Regions from separate parts of the Rhodococcus erythropolis R138 genome, predicted to be linked through region 1. Evidence: riboswitches for the same ligand, from Rfam matches in the RefSeq annotation. Region 1 holds a riboswitch; each other region holds the start of a gene.
What was found. A riboswitch is a leader RNA that binds a small molecule or an ion and turns the genes downstream of it on or off. The one in region 1 is predicted to bind thiamine pyrophosphate.

Region 1 (4,527 bases):
CCTGGGACGCGATCCGGACCTGTCGGTGCCGCTACTGCCGGACTAGGTGAGGTTTTCTCTCAGAGTCGCTCCCTCGTATTCGTGTCGGAACAACCCACGCGCCTGCAGCACTGGAATCACGTGATCGACAAAATCTTCCAGGCCCTGCGGATAGGTCGGCGGCATCAGATTGAAACCGTCGGCACCGCGGCCGTCCAACCAGGATTCCATCTCGTCGGCAATCGACTCCGGTGTGCCGATCATCGTTGCGTGGCCACCACCCGCAGCGAGCGTCCCGAGGAGTTCCCGCACAGTCGGTGCGTCCTTCTCGACGATCCGCAGAATAGTTGCGTAGCGTCCTTGCGGCCCGCTGAATGCTTCGAGTGGAGGCAACGGGGGCACGGGCCCGTCGAGATCCCAGTCCTCGCAATCCTGTCCGGTGAACAACGAGAGTTGGCGTATCGACTGTTCGGTGGGCAGCAGGCGATCAAGTTCGGCCTTCTTGGCCCGTGCCTCGGCGACAGTACTTCCGACGTAGGTGACCAGCCCCGGCATGACGGCGACCGAGTTCGAATCCCGGCCGGCGCGCTCGATTCTCGACTTCACGTCCGCGTAGTAGCTCTGCGCGCTGGGTAGGTCGTAGGCAACCGAATAGATCGCCTCGGCGCGCTGCGCAGCCAGATCGCGACCCTGCTCGGACGCCCCGGCCTGAAACAAAACCGGTCTGCCCTGCGGGGATCGAGGAACCGTCAACGGGCCGTCGACACGAAAATGCTTGCCGTCGTGATCGATGCGAGAAATCTTGCCTGCGTCGGCAAAACGTCCCGCCCGGTCGAGGATCAGCGCGTCTTCCGACCACGAATCCCACAATGCGAGGGCCACTTCGACAAATTCGTCGGCTCGTTCATATCGGGATGCGTGATCGGGCATCGCCTCGAGTCCGTGGTTGCGCGCCTCCTGGTCGAACATCGAGGTCACGACGTTCCATCCGGCCCGTCCGCCGCTGATGTGGTCGAGCGATGCCAAAAGTCGTGCCGCGTGGAATGGCGTGTAAAAGGTCGTGGAGATGGTGGTGACCAGGCCGACGTTCGCCGTCGCTCGTGCCATGGCAGTCAACGCGGTGATCGGTTCGAGAAACCACGACGCACCAGACTCGGGTTCTCGAACACTGTGACCGTCAGCGAAGAAAACGGCGTCCAGCTTGCCGCGTTCGGCGATCTGGGCGAGCGACTCGTAATACGTGATGTCACCGAGACTTTCGACCGGTGAGTCGCGGTGTCGCCACGCCGCACTGTGATGCCCGCAACCGAGCAGGAACGCACCTATCCGTAGCTGTGCGCCCATCAGTTCTTGACGAGTCCGCCGTCGACAACCAGATTCTGGCCGGTCACGGCCCGCGACCATGGGGAGGCGAAAAAGAGTGCAGCGTCGGCAAATTCGTCCGGCGTCGTGACTCGGCGCAGGGGAGTGCTTGCCGCGATCATGTCGAACACGGCTTCCGGTGTCGCGGCACTCGCATCGGTGGTGCGGAGCAAGCCGCCGGAGACCATGTTGACTGTGATCCCGTCCGGACCGAGGTCGGCGGACAGCGTCCGTGTCAGTGCCAACAGTGCGGCCTTGGCAGCGGTGTAGTCGTGGTACGGAACTACCGGATTCTGGACCAGATTTGTTCCGACAGTGATGATTCGGCCGAAGCCGAGTTCGCGCATGCCTGGTAGCGCTGCCTGGGTGGTATTGAGTGTTCCGGCAACAGCTCCGCGTAGTTGAGAGTCGAAGTCGGCCCAGGTGATCGTGTCCGCGTTCGGCCGGGCATCGCCGTTGAACGAGAAGTCGACCAGTGCATTGTCGACCACGGTCGAGATCGGTGCGTCGAATCTCTCGCGTGCAGCGGAGAACAACTGGTCGACGGAACTGCGGTCCGTCACGTCCGCCTGGACTGCGAAGGTGCGATCCTCACCCAGTTCGGCGACCAGGGCCTCGGCGGCATCGCGGCTCTTGTTGTAGTTCACGATTACGCGGGCGCCCGAGCGGGAGAATGCTCGGCTCAGTGCGGCGCCGAGCCCGCGGGCGCCACCGGTGATCAGAACGATCTGCTCGTCGAGGTTCAATGCGCGCTGAAATTGCTGTTCGGTCATGTCGACATCCCTCCGCCAGTGCTAACTGGTCAGGTTCATCGGGTCTGATCTCAGCCGACTTTTTCGGCACCCCGTGTCACCGTCCATCAGACCACGTGAGGTGAATCGTCCCGAACGCCGGGTGTGTAGTAACGGCCGGCGCGATGAGTTTTCGATCGCTCGGGAGTCGTAATTGCAAGCGAAGTGGCAACCGGCCGCTCGCCTTCGCCCCAGGAGACTCCGATGACCACCCAGCCCGTCCACAACGAAACTGTTTCCGGTAACGCCACGACGACGACACCTTCGGCCACGGCTCGCAAGGTCGGATACGTCCTGAGTGGGCTGTTCGTCGTTTTCATGCTCTTCGACGGCATCATTCACATTCTCAACCTTCAGACCGTCAAGGACGCCTCCGCCGAACTTGGGTTGCCGGACTCGCTGGCATTGACGGCCGGGGTGGTGCAACTGATCTGCCTTGCGCTGTACGTGATTCCGCGAACGTCGATACTCGGCGCGATTCTGCTCACCGGTTACCTGGGCGGAGCCGTGTTGACCAACCTTCGAGCGGAACAGCCTCTGCTGAGCACGACATTGTTTGCCGTCTACACCGGAATCGTCATGTGGGCGGGTCTGTATCTCCGAGACGAGAAGGTTCGCGAGATCATCCCGGTGCGGCGGGTCTGAAATCAGGCCCCTGAAGGGGTTGCGTGGGACGCGGTGTCCCATTATGTTTGACCTCATTCAAGTCCGTCGACTCCAATCGACGGACTGGCCGTGAGGAGACACCGATGGCTCGGTCAGCGTCGATCGAAGTGGAAAAGCCGTACCGCCAGGTACTGCAGACTTTGTCCGAGGGCTCAGTTGCCCGCAGTTTCGATCCCTATCTCGACATCGACTGGGATTCACCAGAGTTCGCGATCGATCCGCATGATCCGAGGTGGGTGCTCTCATCCGTGTCGGATCCGCTCGGAGCGACGCAGTGGTACCAGGACCAGTCGTTGGAGCGTCGAATCGCCATGGGAATGTGGCGTCAGGCGAATGTGACCAAGGTGGGTTCGGCATTCGAGAGCATCTTGATCCGGGGAATGCTGCAATACATCATGGCGCTACCCAACCAGTCGCCTGAGTTCCGGTACTGCCTGCACGAGATGACCGAAGAGTGCAATCACATCCAGATGTTCCAAGAGCTCGTCAATCGTATGGACATCGACGTACCGGGTATGCGTCCGATGTTCCGGCGGCTGTCGCCGATCATCGGAGTGCTGGGAGCAAAGTTCCCGGTCATCTTCTTCATCGGCATTCTGGCTGGTGAAGAACCGATCGACCACTTCCAGAAGGATCTCATCCGCGAGGGTAAGGACACGCCGCCGGCGATGCTCCGCACCATGGAGATTCACATCGCCGAAGAAGCGAGACACATCTCGTTTGCTCACGAGTTCCTGCGCAATCACGTCCCCAGACTCAGTCGTTCGAGTCGAGCCATCACATCGGTCGCCTTCCCCGGCACGATGCGTTGGCTTGCGGGCGAAATCATGTCACCGCCAAAGGAATTCGCCGAAGAATTCGGAATCCCGGACGAGGTGATGAAGAGCGCCTTCTGGGGGAGCCCACATTCACGCCGCATCCTGGGTAACTACTTCGGCGAAATGCGAGCCCTGGCAGACGAACTCGGATTGATGAATCCGGTGTCGAAGCGCGCGTGGCGAAAGCTGCGCATCGACGGCGACTACGCCCGCTACCGCGGCGAGCCGAAGCGTTCCGACAAGACCCGGATCTAGTCCGGCCGCGAAGTTCCTCCGTCGGAGGACACCAGCTCGGCTATGAGCGTGGACAATTCGACATGGGGATCGATCTGTAGCCCGCTCGAGCGGGCAACGCCGTCGAACATGTACCAGGTGTATTTCGCGAGGTCGGCGATGATCTCTTCGCGGCTCGGTTTCGGATCGGTGCTTCGGACCCAGTGGGTGAGCGTGCCCTCGACCATTGTCACCACTGCGAACGGTAGTGAATCGAAGGGTGAAGAGTCGATCCCCACGGATCGACCGACTTCGGTGATAGTGGTGCGCGCCGAGTCGGCGATTGTCGCCTTCAGGCTGCTGATCGCGTCGATGCTTTCGTCGTCGTAGTCAGTGGGGCCGGTACCCATGAACTCGTGAATCCGTGGATGCTCGGTGATCCACTCGGCGACGGCGCTGATGGTTCGGGTCAGGATCTGGTCGAGAGTGCCTACCGAAATGCTCATCGACGCATCCAGGGCCGCCGCAAATTGGCCGAGCACAAACGCTCGGACTCGTCGATCGAGGTCGTCTCGGCCGCTGAATTGTCGGTACACCACCGACTTGGCGAGGCCGGCACGGTCGGCGATCTGCTGGACGGACACCTCGGCACCTGCCGCGCGCTCTTCGATCAGTTCGACAGCCGAGGTGAGTATCCG
Region 2 (4,527 bases), 320 kb from region 1:
CGGATCTTGCTGATATTAAGGCGTTTTGGGTGAAAGTGCCGGATCATGGTACGTGACCTCGTCAGGTTTCGGTGCGCATTCTCCTGAACTCCAGGTGAACTCGAAACTCTCTCAGCGCATTATCAGTAACTACTGCATTATCAGTAACCGCTAGGGGTGTAGTGACTTGCGCGTCTCGTCGTGGAGAACGGCATGCAGTTCACGCTCGACGTCGGCGAACTCGGGCGCGGTGATCATGTCCAGCTCGCGTGGTCTCGGCAAGGGAACGTCGACTACGCACCTGACCGTTGCCGGACGCGCAGACAGAACGACCACGCGGTCGGACAGATAGATCGCTTCACGAATATCGTGGGTGATCATCAGCACGGTCCACCGGTACTGCTGCCACACGTCTTGCAGCCAAGCCTGCATCTCGGTGCGGGTCAACGAGTCCAGCGCGCCGAACGGCTCGTCGAGCAGCAGGACAGGTTTGCCCTGAACAACGGTGCGCAGCATCGCCGCTCGCTGGCGCATACCGCCCGACAGCTGTGACGGCCGGGCGTCCTCGAATCCGGACAGGCCGAACGCGGGGAACAACTCACGAGCGCGCTCGCGTGCTTCCTTCTTGCCGACTCCCTGCACTTCCAAACTGAGGGCCGTGTTGTCGAGTACCGAGCGCCAAGGGAACAGAAGATCCTTCTGCGGCATGTATGCGGTGTGCACCTCGGCGGCTGCTTCGGATTCAGTTGCGTGCGTGCCCACACGGACCGAACCCGAGGTCGGGGATTCGAGCCCGGCCAGGACGTTGAAGATCGTGCTCTTGCCGCAGCCGCTCGGCCCGATCACCGACACGAATTCGCCCGCATCGGCGCGGAAGGACACCGAATCGAGCACGAGACGCGATTCTCCGGCCGTGTCGAACCTCTTGGTCAGGTCCTGAATTTCGACCATTGCATCCTCGACCATCGGGTCAGTCATGTCCGCGACCTTTCGTTCATCGCCCATGGTGCAACGATGCGCTCGATGGCGAACGTCAGCAAGTACAGAGTGACGCTGATCAACGCGGTCACCAGTACGGCCGCCAACACCAGGTCGGTGCGGAAGGAGTTCTTCTGGGTGCTCATGTAAATGCCCAAACCGGAAGTAGCGCCGACGTATTCGGAGAACACCGCGCCCACGACCGCGTAGGTGATACCGATACGCAGGGCGGTGAAGAATCGCGGAATCGCCGAAGGAAGGCGGACGTATCGGAACTCCTGCCAGCGAGTGCTGCCCATACTGCGCAGGAGAGCGCCCGCTTCACGGTCGGCCGCGGCAAATCCCTCGATGAGTCCGATGGTCATGGGGAAGAACGTCGCAAGCGCGATCACCAACACCTTCGGCAACAACCCGAAGCCGAACCAGATGATCATCAGCGGCGCGATGGCGATGATCGGCAGCGTCTGCGAGACGACAAAAAGTGGTACCAGCGCGCGTGACAACCACGGCGAAAAGTCCACGACCACAGCAAGAATCCAGGCCAACACCAGTGAAACAGTGAAGCCGACCAACGTGACCTGCAATGTCGACCAGGCGTGGCCGGAGATGATCTCGCGGTTGTCCCACCCCTGGGACAGAACGCGCCCCGGAGACGGAAGTACTTGCGGCCGAATCCCACTGATCTCGACGTAGATCTGCCACGCCGCTACGAGGAGCACCACCACGGCGAGCGCGGGAAGCGCCCGCCGCATGGTCGAGACCAGCCGTCCGCTCACGTCAGGACGCGTCGAGATACTCATTGGTGAAGTACTCCGACCAGTCCGGCTTCTGGGTCAGCGGCTTCCCGTCGGGTCCGGCGAGCAATGCGTTGTCGAAGAGGAATCCCGAATAACCCGACCAGGTTTCGAGATTCTGCGTACCGACGACGCCGTTGGCGTCTTTCATGTAGTCGGCGGCGAGCATCCGCTGACTGTCACGGACGAGGTCTTCGTCGGTGAAAGCTCCGGGGTTCGCGTCGATGAGATCCTGCGCGGCCTGGTCCGGGTTGTCGGCAGCAGTCTGATATCCGCGTTGAACGGCCTTGACGAACTTGCGTGCCTCGTCGGGATGGTCCTTCAACCACTGCTGGTTGCCGTTGATCACGATCGAATATGCATCGGGGAAGCCGTAATCGGTGTACTGGAAGTACCGCATCGGAGTTCCGTTTCGCTCCGCCTCGAGGCCTTCCCACGCAAAGTAGGAGACCGTGAAATCGGCCTGGCCCGAGTACACGGCTTCGTACGCGGACGTACCGAGCGTGACCGTCGTGAAGTTCCCGGTCCCGCCGTCGTTGCGGATGATCTGCTGCAGCGTTTCGACTTCGCCGGGATCACCGAACCCGGCGTACGTCTTTCCGTCGAGATCACGCGGGCGCGTGATGTCCGCACGATCCGCCTTCACACCGATGCCGGTGGCGCGGTGCTGAAGTGGCGCGATGACGGACGTCGTGGCGGCGCCGGCCGCTCGGGCGAACGTGGCCTGACTCTGTGTGCTGATGCCGAACTCCGCGTTGCCGGCGTCGACCAGGGTGTCGGGAGAGGTGTTGTTGTACGGCAGGATCGAGACGTCCAGACCGGCGTCCTCGAAGTAGCCCTCTTGGAGTGCAACGTACAAACCGGTGTGGTTCGTGTTCGGGGTCCAGTCGAGTGCGAACCGAATGGTCCCGTCGGAAGAGCCGGTGTCAGCGGCGCATCCGGTCAGAACTGTGAATGCGGCTGCGATCGCGGCAGACGTGGCAAGTGTGCGGCGTAGCGCCGCAAACGACATCACGACGCCGGCCAAGGCTGCTGGTGGAGTGCGGAATCCCAGAACATCAACTCGTAGCGACTGGCGATGCGGAATGCTTCACTCATCGCCTCACGCTCTGTCTCGGTGGCTGCTTCGGCCGCAGCATCGACCAGTACGCGGGCCTGCGCCACCGACTCGTGGAATTCGGGTGCGTCGTACGTCGTGACCCACTGTGCGTACGGATGCGACGGATCGGCGTCGAGTACCGCGCGCGCTGAAGCGGCAAGATCGCGACCGACCTCGGCGTAGATCCAGAAGCAGGGGAGTACTGCCGCTGCGGAGACCGGGTAAGGCGCAGTTGCCGCAGTCGCCGTCAGATACGAGACGTATCCCAGGCAGGCCTGCGAATGCTCGAGCCTTCCCGATCCCGCTGGAAGAATTCCACCGGTGAGAAGTCCGTCGTGAAGCGCAGATTCCACTGTCGCTGCCGTGGACGCGGAATTCGACCAGAAGCCCGCGGACTGCGGATCCGGGGCGTGGGCCGCGACCAGGGACAACGCTTTCGAATACCCCTCGAGATAAAGCTTGTCCTGCTCGATGTACGTGCGAAACGCGTCGAGAGGCAATGTTCCGTCGCCGAGGCGTTCGAGGAACTCCAGTGAGTCGATCGACTCGCGGAGGACCTTCGTCTCGGCCCAGAGCCGATCGGTGAACCGATCCGTCGACGGCGCTGTGGCCACCGAGTTTTCGGCAGAATTGTATGCAGGCTGCGTAGTAGCCATGACATCCCTTCGTCAGCATTACCTGATCAGGTTCCCGGGTGTGTTCTCAGCCCCGCCCATGCGGAGCACCCCGTGTCAGAACTAGGCGACCTTAACACCGAGCCTCTGCTTCGTCGGCGCCTACCTGGCAGTTGAGTAGTCGGCGCACATCGGCCTTATGTTGGTACGTTTGGTCTTGTTTGCCACACGCGCGGGTCGGGAGGGGATTCAGACATGGAGACCGACGTTCGACCGAATCTCGGCGAGGACGGAACACTCGTGATCCGTGCCCGCGGCGGAGACGCCCGCGGGTATCCGGATGGCGGAATATTCGCGTGGAAGGGCATGCCTTACGCAGCAGCGCCGGTGGGTGAACGGAGATTCCGCGCGCCGCAACCCGCTGAGTCGTGGGACGGGGTGCGCGACTGTCGTGAGTTCGGGCCGATCGCGCCGCAGGGCCAGAGCCCGGCGGTTCCGATCGATCGGGCCTTCAAAATCGACGAGGACTGCTTGTCGATCAACGTGTGGGCCCCGCGCCCCGACGGCACGCCGCGACCGGTGATGGTGTGGATTCACGGCGGCGCCTACTGCCTCGGGTCCGCCGCCCAAACGATCTACGACGGCCGTCATCTGGCTGAAACCGGTGACGTCGTTCTCGTCTCCTTCAACTATCGCGTCGGTGCCCTCGGATTCCTGGACCTGTCTGGATTCTCCACCGCGGATACCGTTTTCGAATCGAACTGTGGTCTGCGAGACCAGATTGCGGCACTCGAATGGGTTCGAGACAACATCGACGCCTTCGGGGGTGACCCGAGTGCGGTGACGGTGTTCGGTGAGTCGTCCGGCGCAGGATCCATCACGACGCTCATGACCTGTCCGAGCGCCGAAGGTCTGTTCCATCGTGCGATTGCCCAGAGTCCTCCCGCGACCTCCGTCTACGGGGCCGAGCGCGCCAAGACCGTGGCGGAGCGGTTTCTCGAACTGCTCTCGATCGACCCTGAAGACGCAGGCGATCTGCTGACCACGGATCTCGAACTGCTCG
Region 3 (4,527 bases), 2.3 Mb from region 1:
CCACCAACGCCGGCGCAACACCGGAACCGTCCTCACGCACCGTCAACCCCTGCGAGAGCAACACACTGCGCAACGCATCGAGCTGAGGACTGCGCACGCGCACCGTCGACTCCGACGAGCGATCCACGAACTCCGCCACCGTCGAATCCGAAATCAACCGACCCCGGCCGATCACCACCAACTGCTCCGCCGTCAATGCCATCTCCGAGAGAAGGTGACTCGACACCAGCACCGTGCGGCCCTCGGCCGCCAACCGCTGCATGAACTTACGAATCCAGACGATGCCCTCCGGATCGAGACCGTTGACCGGCTCGTCGAACAACAGCACCTTCGGATCGCCCAACAACGCACCCGCCAACCCGAGACGCTGCGACATACCGAGCGAGAACCCGCCGGCCTTCTTGCCCGCCACCTCGGACAACCCGACCAACCCGAGCACCTCGTCGACGCGGGACTTCGGGATCCCGTTCGAAGCAGCCATCCACTGCAGATGCGCCCGCGCACTGCGATTGGGATGCACCCACTTCGCATCCAACAACGCGCCCACCGTCCGCAACGGTGTCTTCAACTCCCGGTACGGCTTGCCGTCGATCAACGCCGCACCCGACGTCGGCTGATCCAAACCCAGGATCATCCGCATCGTCGTCGACTTACCGGCACCGTTCGGGCCCAGAAAGCCCGTCACGATGCCCGGCTTGACCGTGAACGACAAATCGTCCACCGCTTTCGTCGGTCCGTAAACCTTGGTCAATCCCCTCAGTTCAATCATGAGGAGAACTCTGCCCTACCGGCAATGACCAGCACATCGGCCACAGGTCTAGTTCCGAGTGGTACTCAGGTAGGACATGAGTCCGGGCAATTCGGGCAGAACCCCGAGAAATCACCCGGATCTCGTCCCTCAGGACGACGCTTGAGCCCAGAATCGCTTGGGGATCCGGCCGGCGTGCCGCGCCTCGAAACCAGCCACGACAGCGTGACGCATCGCCGACGCCATCAGCGCGGGATTCTTGGCCCGCGTCACCGCTGTCGCAAGTAGGACGGCGTCGCAGCCCAACTCCATGGCAAGGGTGGCGTCGCTGGCCGTTCCGATCCCGGCGTCGAGGATGACGGGCACGCCGGCGCGCTCGACGATCATCTCGATGTTGTGCGGATTCGCGATACCAAGCCCGGTGCCGATGGGTGAACCGAGCGGCATGACCGCAGCGCAACCAACCTCTTCGAGGCGAAGCGCCAGCACCGGATCGTCCGTCGTGTACGGCAGAACGGTAAATCCGTCGTCCACCAATTGTTCTGCGGCGGAGACGAGTTCGATTGCGTCGGGCAGCAGTGTCCGCTCGTCGGCGATGACTTCGAGTTTGACCCAGTTCGTCTCGAGCGCTTCGCGTGCCAACTGCGCCGTCAGGACCGCTTCGGCGGCGCCCCGACACCCGGCGGTGTTCGGCAACGGTTCGATTCCGAGGCGACGAAGCAGGTCCAGAACACCCGTGCCACCGGCCGCGTCGACTCGCCGCATCGCGACGGTGGTCAGTTCGGTGCCGGAGGCGACAAGCGCTTCCTCGAGCACCGCAAGGTTGGCGGCGCCGCCTGTTCCGGTGATGAGCCGGGAACCGAAGGTGCGGCCAGCGATAGTGAGAAGGTCCTGCTCAGCCACCCTGCACCGCCGTGAGGATCTCGATTTCCCAACCACGTCCGACGGATTCGTCCCAACGCCCGCGAGGAAAGAGCGCACCGTCGACGGCGACGGCGATACCCTTGCTCGGCAACTCGAGGTGCGTCAGTAGCTCGGTCACCGTGACTGCTCGATCGAACTCGAGATCTTCGCCGTTGACGGTGATCCCGATCGGGACCTGCTCACTCATGAATTTTCCTTAACTACTGCGAACCGCTCGGGTTCGGTTCCTTTTACCTCGACCAAAGATGTGCCGTTCAGCAACGCGACCGTCGCATCGGCGGTGACGGGCGTCAGCAGGACACCGTTGCGTCCGTGTCCGGTGGAGACGACAACACGATCGGACACGCGCCCGATCAAGGGCAGGTTGTCCGGCGTCATGGGACGCAGGCCTGCCGCGCATTCGTACAGTTCGTATTCGCCGATCGCCGGCATCAGTGTCTCGGCGTCGTTGATCAGGTCCCGTACTCCGGCCATCGTGACCTGTGTGTCCTCACCGGACTCGTATTGTGTTGCGCCGACGACGATTCCGTCACCGCGCGGGACGAGGTAGGCGGGCCGCCCGTGGACGCTTCCGCGGATGGTGCGGCTGGGCGCCGGGGTGACTCCAGGCCTACTCCGCAGGCGAAGGATTTCGCCCTTGACCGGGCGTACCGGTAACCCGGGCCACAGCTTGGGTGACGCGATACCGGCGGTGAGCACGATCTGATCGGTATCGAGTTCGGCGAGGTCGTTGACGGCACGCGCGATCAATTCGACGCCGGATTCCGCACAGGCCTTCTGCAACGCGTCCAGCAGAAGTCTGTTGTCGACGGCGGACTCACCGACAGCCATCAGTCCCGACCGGATGCCCCGGCCGAGCATCGGTTCGAGTTCGCGGATGCGGGCGCGACCGAGAACTTCGAGTTCATGGCCCTGCGCGGTCACCCACTCGGCGATGGTCTGCAGGTCCTGCGCGTCGGCCGCATCGAGTGCAACCGTCAGCGAACTGTCCGCGGTGAAGACCGATGGCCCGAACTCTCCGAGCTCCTCACCGAACGTCGGCCACCGTTCCAGGGACGCTGCACCAACCGTCAACGCTGTCTCTTCACCCGGCCAGCCTTCGGAAAGCGGGGCGAGCATTCCGCCTGCCACCCACGAAGCACCTGATCCAATGGACGGGTCGTACAACCGAACGGACCACCCGTCGCGGGCTGCTCGCCACGCAATGGCGAGACCGATGACACCGCCACCGACAACCGACACCGTACGAGCGTGTGTACTCACGAAACTCCACCTCCACTTCCTGCGCCGGCATGATCCGGGTCAGGTCTGACGGTCGGGATCTGGTCGCGATCCCCTCTCAGCCCCACGAACCTCGCAGTCACGACAAAAAGTGACGGCGACGTTTCAGGACTCCCGTGTCGAACCTTGCTCCCTAGAGGCTACCGTTTGCTCCGTGCACCCCACACATCCCAGTAACGTCATCGACCGGCGCGAGCGCCTGGCAGCAGCACGGCTGTACCTGTGCACCGACGCGCGCCGCGAGAAAGGCGACCTCGCGCAGTTCGCCGAGGCAGCATTGTCCGGCGGAGTCGACATCATTCAATTGCGTGACAAGGGCTCTGCCGGTGAGCGCGAGTTCGGCCCGCTCGAGGCCAAGGACGAACTGGTAGCACTGGGCATTCTCGCGGCCGCAGCGCGACGCCACGGCGCATTGTTGGCCGTGAACGATCGCGCGGATCTCGCGATGGCTTCCGGTGCCGACATCCTCCACCTCGGGCAGAACGACATTCCCGTCCCCTACGCACGAACCGTTGTCGGTGAAGACGTCGTCATCGGGCGTTCGACGAGTAGTCGCGCGCAGGCGAGTCTGGCCGCAATCGAAGAGGGCGTCGACTACTTCTGCACCGGGCCGGTCTGGGCGACACCGACCAAACCGAATCGAAGTGCGTCCGGTCTGGAACTGGTTCGATCGACCGCCGACGCCGCACCGCCGCGCCCCTGGTTCGCAATCGGCGGCATCGACGAGGAACGCCTGCCGGAGCTGCTCGATGCCGGTGCCACGCGCATCGTCGTCGTGCGTGCAATCACGCAGGCGTCGGATCCGCAGGCGGCTGCGCAGCGCCTCGCCGCGGCCGTCGCTGGACGCTGAAAACCGGTAACTGGCGACCGTCAACTGTTTGCCGGGCGATTTCTACACAGTTACGGGTCAGCACGCCCGACTCGAAACATGAACGGAAGTTGTCCGATCAGACAACAAACCCCCAGTTCCTAGGTGCGATTGGATGTCCGAAAAGTCGGATTACGTGATCTTGATCACAGTTGTTTCGATTGCGTGTCACATCCCATTCGGTTTGTTGTAGTTTACCTCCAGTTACTAACTGAACCTAGGAGCACTAAATGGGATCCCTCGACACCGGCTCGCTCAGCACCGAATCGCTCGAAGACCTGAACCTCGGCAAGATCAGCGAGCTGCTCAAGCTCGGTATCACCGCGGTCAGCTTCATCACGGCGCTGAACTCGCTCAGCTGAGCCTCGTTTCGGTCGGGAGACCGAAACACAGAAGGGCCGGACTCCTGAGGAGTCCGGCCCTTCTGCTGTATATGCCCTGTTAAGACTGCGTACTCGACGCCTCGGACAGGTTCTGGTCACTGCCTGACTGCTCACTGCCTTGGTGGGAACTGCCTTGGTGGGAACTGCCTTGGTGCGAGCTGACCGACAACCATCCGAAGCCACCGTCTTCGAGTACGACGGTGTGTGGGTCGCCGGCCTGTAGGTCTTCGGTCTCGGCTGGTACAGGCGCAGTCCGGAGCTCGGGCCACGAGGAACCGAATCCCGGATGCAATGGCAGCGAATCGACGTCGGCTTCACGCACC

Region 2: it holds a riboswitch for thiamine pyrophosphate, as region 1 does, so the genes downstream of both, H351_RS13030 (TenA family protein) here and H351_RS14440 (3-oxoacyl-ACP reductase) in region 1, are expected to answer to the same signal.
Region 3: it holds a riboswitch for thiamine pyrophosphate, as region 1 does, so the genes downstream of both, thiO (glycine oxidase ThiO) here and H351_RS14440 (3-oxoacyl-ACP reductase) in region 1, are expected to answer to the same signal.

What each region holds. Positions count from the first base shown of each region.
Region 1 is NZ_CP007255.1:3,095,784-3,100,310, forward strand. Features, by position in the region: gene dinB (DNA polymerase IV) at 1-46, shown strand, start outside; gene H351_RS14435 (LLM class flavin-dependent oxidoreductase) at 43-1,323, opposite strand; gene H351_RS14440 (3-oxoacyl-ACP reductase) at 1,323-2,087, opposite strand; TPP riboswitch at 2,105-2,198, opposite strand; gene H351_RS14445 (DoxX family protein) at 2,337-2,777, shown strand; gene H351_RS14450 (AurF N-oxygenase family protein) at 2,882-3,871, shown strand; gene H351_RS14455 (TetR/AcrR family transcriptional regulator) at 3,868-4,527, opposite strand, start outside.
Region 2 is NZ_CP007255.1:2,778,467-2,782,993, forward strand. Features, by position in the region: gene H351_RS13015 (ABC transporter ATP-binding protein) at 151-945, opposite strand; gene H351_RS13020 (ABC transporter permease) at 954-1,757, opposite strand; gene H351_RS13025 (ABC transporter substrate-binding protein) at 1,735-2,763, opposite strand; gene H351_RS13030 (TenA family protein) at 2,763-3,506, opposite strand; TPP riboswitch at 3,494-3,589, opposite strand; gene H351_RS13035 (carboxylesterase/lipase family protein) at 3,720-4,527, shown strand, end outside.
Region 3 is NZ_CP007255.1:5,367,333-5,371,859, forward strand. Features, by position in the region: gene H351_RS24605 (ABC transporter ATP-binding protein) at 1-769, opposite strand, end outside; gene thiG (thiazole synthase) at 899-1,651, opposite strand; gene thiS (sulfur carrier protein ThiS) at 1,644-1,859, opposite strand; gene thiO (glycine oxidase ThiO) at 1,856-2,935, opposite strand; TPP riboswitch at 2,935-3,081, opposite strand; gene thiE (thiamine phosphate synthase) at 3,108-3,803, shown strand; gene H351_RS32800 (hypothetical protein) at 4,052-4,183, shown strand; gene H351_RS24630 (NUDIX hydrolase) at 4,263-4,527, opposite strand, start outside.